One region of the Pectobacterium hainanensis genome, then DNA from elsewhere that is predicted to be linked to it. Evidence: predicted binding sites of a transcription regulator. Region 1 holds the regulator's gene; each other region holds the start of a gene.
What was found. The regulator ArgR, encoded in region 1, controls arginine synthesis, uptake and breakdown. The targets are predictions, from matches to a motif close to ANTGAATAAAAATACANT.
Positions count from the first base shown of each region.

Region 2: the regulator ArgR is predicted to act here: its motif matches at 909-926, upstream of argC (N-acetyl-gamma-glutamyl-phosphate reductase).
Region 3: the regulator ArgR is predicted to act here: its motif matches at 981-998, upstream of argF (ornithine carbamoyltransferase).

Region 1 is NZ_JBJYIN010000015.1:10,115-12,390, forward strand. Features, by position in the region: gene tsaD (tRNA (adenosine(37)-N6)-threonylcarbamoyltransferase complex transferase subunit TsaD) at 1-529, shown strand, start outside; gene argR (transcriptional regulator ArgR) at 620-1,090, opposite strand; gene mdh (malate dehydrogenase) at 1,554-2,276, shown strand, end outside.
Region 2 is NZ_JBJYIN010000013.1:105,962-108,237, forward strand. Features, by position in the region: gene argE (acetylornithine deacetylase) at 1-862, opposite strand, end outside; gene argC (N-acetyl-gamma-glutamyl-phosphate reductase) at 1,066-2,070, shown strand; gene argB (acetylglutamate kinase) at 2,106-2,276, shown strand, end outside.
Region 3 is NZ_JBJYIN010000009.1:134,931-137,206, reverse strand. Features, by position in the region: gene ACKPVM_RS11370 (rhomboid family intramembrane serine protease) at 1-321, opposite strand, end outside; gene rraB (ribonuclease E inhibitor RraB) at 443-868, opposite strand; gene argF (ornithine carbamoyltransferase) at 1,031-2,038, shown strand; gene ACKPVM_RS11355 (NanQ anomerase/TabA/YiaL family protein) at 2,088-2,276, opposite strand, start outside.

The DNA.
Region 1 (2,276 bases):
AGGGGAAGCGTTTGATAAAACCGCAAAGCTGTTGGGGTTGGATTATCCCGGCGGGCCGATGTTATCGAAAATGGCGTTGGCTGGTGATGCGACACGATTTACGTTTCCTCGCCCGATGACGGACAGACCAGGGTTGGATTTCAGCTTTTCCGGCCTGAAGACGTTTGCGGCCAATACGATCCGTAATAGTGGTGATGATGACCAGACGCGCGCTGATATTGCCCGTGCTTTTGAGGATGCGGTTGTTGATACGCTGTCAATCAAGTGCCGCAGGGCGCTGGATGAAACCGGCTTCAAACGTCTGGTTATGGCTGGTGGGGTGAGTGCCAACCGCACGTTACGTCAGCGGTTAGGCGAGATGATGGTAAAACGAGGTGGCGCGGTATTTTATGCTCGCCCTGAGTTTTGTACTGACAATGGGGCGATGATTGCTTATGCAGGGACGGTTCGTTTGCGGCATGGGCAACGCCATGATCTCAGCGTTTCTGTGCGTCCTCGCTGGCCATTGGCCGAGTTACCCGCGCTCTAATTAATGCGCTCCAGTCATTTTTTACTGGAGCGTTTCCTTCTTTTTAACAGAATTTCAGAGCGCTATCGCGGTTTCCCATGATGAGGTGCTTTACAATTCTTGCTCGAATAAGACCAGAATGGCTTCGTAGAGTTGCTTAACGCTGAAGCCTCTGGCTGGGGTGGTGAAGATGGTGTCATCGCCAGCAATGGTGCCAAGAATGCCTTCTGATTTTCCCAGGGAGTCGAGCAAACGAGCAATTAACTGTGCGGCTCCGGGGCTAGTATGGATCACGACGACAGCGTCGTTGTAATCAACATCCAGAACCAAATTTTTCAATGGGCTGGTCGTGGTAGGAACGCCCAGCTCTGCTGGCAGACAGTATACCATCTCCATTTTGGCATTACGTGTACGAACGGCGCCAAACTTGGTTAGCATGCGTGAGACTTTGGACTGGTTGATATTTTCGAAGCCATCGTCTTGTAAAGCCTGCACGATCTCACTTTGAGAACTGAATTTCTCTTCCTTTAGCAGCGCTTTGAACGCTTTAACTAAATCTTCTTGTTTTGTCGGGTTTCGCATTCTGCACCAGGTTAGCATTGTGGTTAGTTTTGTTATTATGCAGATAAGTGAATTTTTATGCAATGAAAATGCCTATAACCTCATCTGCTGGTATTGCCTGTCATTTTTCTGACGAAATCCAAAACACATTGTGTCAGCCGTCTGAGAAATGCGTCATTCATCACATAAAAGTGAATCAAATGTTATCAAAATGATGTTGTTTGAGCGTCATTGATTGGTGTAATGTGGCTGGTCTGTTAACTGAATGCTGTGTGCATTGAAGGGGTAGCGTCAGTGCTCATTAACTTTACTTACCTTTCAAACGCATGGCTGTTTTTGATTTATTATTAGGGACATAGTGATTTTTTTGTCTCTTACAGCACATGCGGAATGAATACGTGTGCAAAGATTTTCTTTTCCCGCTTTGTTTATAACTAAATGAATTCACGGCACTTTTTTATTTTACGATAATAAGGAGTTTAGGATGAAAGTTGCAGTTCTCGGTGCGGCAGGTGGTATTGGTCAAGCCCTCGCACTCCTCCTCAAAACCCAGCTTCCTTCAGGTTCAGAATTATCGCTTTATGACATCGCGCCGGTAACGCCGGGTGTTGCTGTTGATCTGAGCCATATTCCTACAGCAGTGAAAATCAAGGGATATAGTGGCGAAGATGCCAAACCTGCGCTCGCGGGCGCTGATATTGTTCTTATCTCTGCCGGCGTTGCACGTAAGCCTGGCATGGATCGTTCCGATTTGTTCAATGTTAATGCCGGTATTGTGCGTAACCTCGTTGAACAAATTGCCAGTACGTGTCCTAAAGCCTGCATCGGTATCATCACCAACCCGGTAAATACAACGGTCGCTATCGCTGCCGAAGTGCTAAAGAAAGCCGGCGTTTATGATAAAAACAAACTGTTTGGCGTCACTACGTTGGATATTATCCGTTCCAATACGTTTGTTGCCGAATTGAAAGGTAAGCAGCCGCAGGAGATTAACGTCCCTGTTATCGGTGGTCACTCCGGCGTGACGATTTTACCTTTGTTATCACAAATTCCTGGTGTGAGTTTTAGTGAACAGGAAGTTACCGACCTGACCAAGCGCATTCAAAACGCAGGTACCGAAGTTGTGGAAGCGAAAGCAGGCGGCGGATCGGCTACGCTGTCTATGGGTCAGGCCGCGGCTCGTTTTGGTCTGTCTCTGGTTCGTGCT
Region 2 (2,276 bases), on a different contig from region 1:
GTTGGCTGACAGGTGAGAGCGCTTCAGCCAGCAGTCCGTTCAAATCGTTCAGCGTTATACCCGGCAGCGGGCGGATATCCATATGGAGCTCACAGCAGCCGCAAATACGGTTAGCTGCGTCGCCGCCATGGATGTGGCCGAGGTTCATGGTGGGGTGGGGAATGTGAAAAATCGGGTTGTGATAGCGTTCCTGTAGGGTATTGCGCAAGGTTAACAGATGGGAGATCGCCTCATGCATCAGCTCAATTGCGTTTACGCCGCGTGATGGGTCGCTGGAGTGGCCGGATTGCCCCTGAATACGGATCGCGTTGGACATGTGGCCTTTATGTGCCCGCACCGGTTGCAGTGAGGTTGGCTCGCCGATAATGGCGCAGTCCGGGCGAATCTGTGCCGATTCGGAGAAATACTTGGCGCCAGCCATCGTCGTCTCTTCATCCGCTGTTGCCAGTACATAGAGCGGTTTCGTCAGTTTGGTCGGATCGATATCGCGTAAGGCATCAAGAATAAAGGCAAAAAAACCTTTCATATCTGCCGTACCCAAACCGTAAAGTTTATTGTCGTGTTCGGTCAGCGTAAAAGGGTCACGTGTCCAACGTCCATCGTCAAAAGGCACGGTGTCGGTGTGCCCAGCCAACAATAAACCGCCTTTTCCTTCACCAATCCGCGCCAGCATATTAAATTTATTGAGGGTACCGGGAACGGGTTGAACGTCGACATGGAAGCCTAAATCGGTGAACCAGCCAGCCAACAGGTTGATTAATGTCTGATTACTTTGATCGAGCGCGCTTTCGGTTGCGCTGATAGACGGAGTCGCGATCAGCGCCCGGTATAGCTCAATAAAAGGGGGTAAATTCATCTTCACTGTTGACAGCCTCTGGTTAGGATAGTATCAATATTCATGCATTAATTGTGAATAAAAATACAATATCGCTATGTGAAAGGAAACCCTAAAATACAGGTCGTGGAGAATCCACCTTTTCACATAGTTTCTTGGGTGAACAGCGTGTTAACGCTGGTGAGCCTTGTTACCTGTTTCATCGATAAATAAGAAGGTGTACGGATCTCATGCTGAATACGTTGATTGTTGGTGCAAGTGGTTATACCGGTGCTGAACTTGCACTTTACCTGAACCGTCACCCACAGATGAACATAACCGCTTTAGCGGTTTCAGCGCAAAGTGTTGATGCCGGGAAACTGATCTCCGATTTGCATCCACAGCTGAAAGGCATTATCGATTTGCCGGTACAACCCTTGACGCAGGTTGCTGAGGCTGCCAAAGGTATCGATGTCGTGTTTCTGGCGACGGATCACAAGGTGAGCCACGATTTGGCACCTGAATTTCTGGCAGCAGGTTGCACGGTATTTGATTTGTCTGGAGCCTATCGCGTACAGGATGCCGATTTTTATACCCGCTACTATGGATTTGAACATCAGCATACGGATTGGCTGGCGCAGGCGGTATATGGTCTGGCCGAATGGCAGGCTGAAAGTATCAAACATGCGCAACTGGTTGCTGTGCCTGGGTGTTACCCCACCGCAGCACAGCTATCGTTGAAGCCGCTCATCGATGCACAACTGCTGAATCTCACACAATGGCCGGTAATCAATGCCGTGAGTGGCGTAAGCGGAGCGGGCCGTAAAGCGTCACTGACCAGCAGTTTCTGTGAGGTCAGTCTGCAACCCTATGGCATTTTCAATCATCGTCATGCCCCGGAGATTTCAACTCATCTCGGTACGCCGGTTATTTTCACGCCTCATCTCGGTAATTTTGCTCGTGGCATATTGGAAACCATCACTTGCCGCTTACAGCCGGGCGTGACCCAGCAGGATATCGCCGAGGCTTACCATAATGCCTATCATGACAAACCGCTGGTACGCCTGTATGAGAAGGGCGTGCCTGCGTTGAAATCGGTTGTCGGTTTACCCTTCTGCGATATTGGTTTTTCCGTTGATGGAGAGCACCTGATTATCGTTGCTACAGAAGATAACCTGCTGAAAGGCGCAGCCGCTCAAGCGGTGCAATGCCTGAATATTCGTTTCGGTTTCCCGGAAACCCAATCTTTACTTTAAATTAAAAATTCATCATTCCGAGGCGCAAAAGAACAATGAACCCGTTAATTATCAAACTAGGTGGCGTTTTACTGGATAGTGAAGAAGCGCTAGAGCGCCTGTTTACGGCGTTAGTGACATACCGTCAGGAACATCAGCGACCGCTGGTGATTGTGCATGGTGGTGGGTGTCTGGTTGACGACCTGATGAAGAAATTGTCATTGCCG
Region 3 (2,276 bases), on a different contig from region 1:
GGTAAAGTGCCCCCATCGTTTCTCCGCTAAGCTACCAAAAACTAACAACGCAAACATATTCATTGCAAGGTGTTTTAAGTTGCCATGTAAGAATAAAGACGTGAACATTCTCCATATATCGCCGCTTAATGTTAATGCACCAACATTTCCACCCATCTTATAAAGTGAGTATACTGAGAATGTAGGTGGATAGTCATTTAACACCTCTTGAAAAATATAAACAGCTATATTTATTATTATAATAGCTGAGCAAACATATGGGTAACGAACACCCGATTTAACACTATAGCTTTTATGTAAAACACCTATTATTGACATCATTTATTCCATTAAAAATAAGCCAACCAACATAATAAATTTAATAGCGGGGGAAAATACATGCGGTAATTTGGGTGAAATTGGTCAACTTCACCCAAATTATTTTAACGGCACGCGGGCATACTTAATGACGTTTTCCGTCATCATCTTCATCATAAAAGTCTTCGTCTTCTCCTTCCTCACCGTCTTCGCCATCAGGATCCTCGAAATAGGTTCCCCAGCCGTCATAGTTCACACCATGACGTTCAGCCAGTGTCAGGAGTTGCTCTACCTGCGCATCGATTAACTCAGCATTCAACGCCACTTCGCTAATCGCATCACAACACATCAGCAAAACACCGTCCTCAACTTCGAGTTCCTCTGCATCCGTCACTTCGTAGCCGAGTTTGAATGCTTCTACAGCAACCTTTTCCAGTACGTCAAATTTCTCCGCTGAAAAATGATGCTCAATAGTATAAAGCGCATCGGGATCGCTGCCATCCTCCAGCAGTTCTTCGATGATCAGGCGTGTCTCTTCACGCTGTTCTTCCAGCAGTTCGCGGTTTGCCATGCCTCAGTCCTCATTAATCGACGTAATATTTCGTTATTGTCCCACAGCGTTGCAGAGGTCTCCACCATAAAGTTTGACATCAACACTTGAAATTGAATAATTACACATATAAAGTGAATTTATATTCAACCGATAGCGTTGAGCCACACGGAGATGTCTGTTATGAAATCGATATATAAACGTCATTTTTTAAGGTTAATGGATTTTACCCCCGAAGAAATCGCCAACCTTTTAGCCCTGTCAGCCAAACTAAAAGCCGATAAAAAAAGCGGCAACGAAACTCATCATCTGCAAGGCAAAAACATCGCACTCATCTTCGAAAAAGATTCGACCCGAACTCGCTGCTCTTTCGAAGTTGCTGCGTATGATCAGGGCGCGCGAGCAACCTATTTAGGTTCAAGCGGTAGCCAAATCGGTCATAAAGAGTCCATTAAAGACACGGCCCGGGTACTGGGAAAAATGTACGATGGTATTCAATACCGTGGCTATGGTCAGCAAATTGTCGAAACGCTGGCACAGTATGCTGGCGTCCCCGTCTGGAACGGGTTAACGGATGAATTCCACCCGACCCAACTGTTGGCAGATTTGTTAACTATGCAGGAACATTTACCGGGAAAACCACTGTCATCCATGAAACTGGCCTATGTCGGCGATGCGCGTAACAACATGGGCAATACCATGCTGGAAGCGGCTGCACTAACCGGATTAGATTTGCGTCTGGTTGCACCGACAGCCTGTTGGCCAGAAGCTGGTCTGGTTGCAGAATGTCAGGCCGCAGCCAAACAAATGGGCGGAAGCATCACATTAACGGAAGATGTTGCCACGGGCGTTGCTGGCGTTGACTTTATCTATACCGACGTATGGGTTTCTATGGGAGAACCGAAAGAGGTTTGGCAGGAACGTATTGCACTGCTAAAACCTTATCAGGTGAATATGGCAATGATTGCCGCAACAGGTAACTCACAGGTGAAATTCCTGCACTGCCTGCCAGCCTTTCATGACGATCAAACGACGCTTGGCAAACAAATGGCGGAACAATACGGGCTGTACGGTGGAATAGAAGTGACGGATGAGGTATTCGAATCAACACATAGCATCGTGTTCGATCAGGCTGAAAACCGTATGCACACGATAAAAGCCGTTATGGTCGCGACATTAAGCCAGGATTAACGCGCCACAGCGATTAGCCCTCCCCCTATAACGGGGAGGGAAATCGTCATTACCGTACCAATGAAGCGTCAATCTTCACCACGGCTTTGCGTACATGCGCTGGCTCACCAACGGCACACAATGGTTTGTGAACTTCACCTGGGAAGAAAACCACGAAGTCCCCTGCTTGCATCACAAACTGCTTTTCCTGTTCACCCGATGGCAGAAACGCAATATCTTTATCTGCCAGCCAATCCGT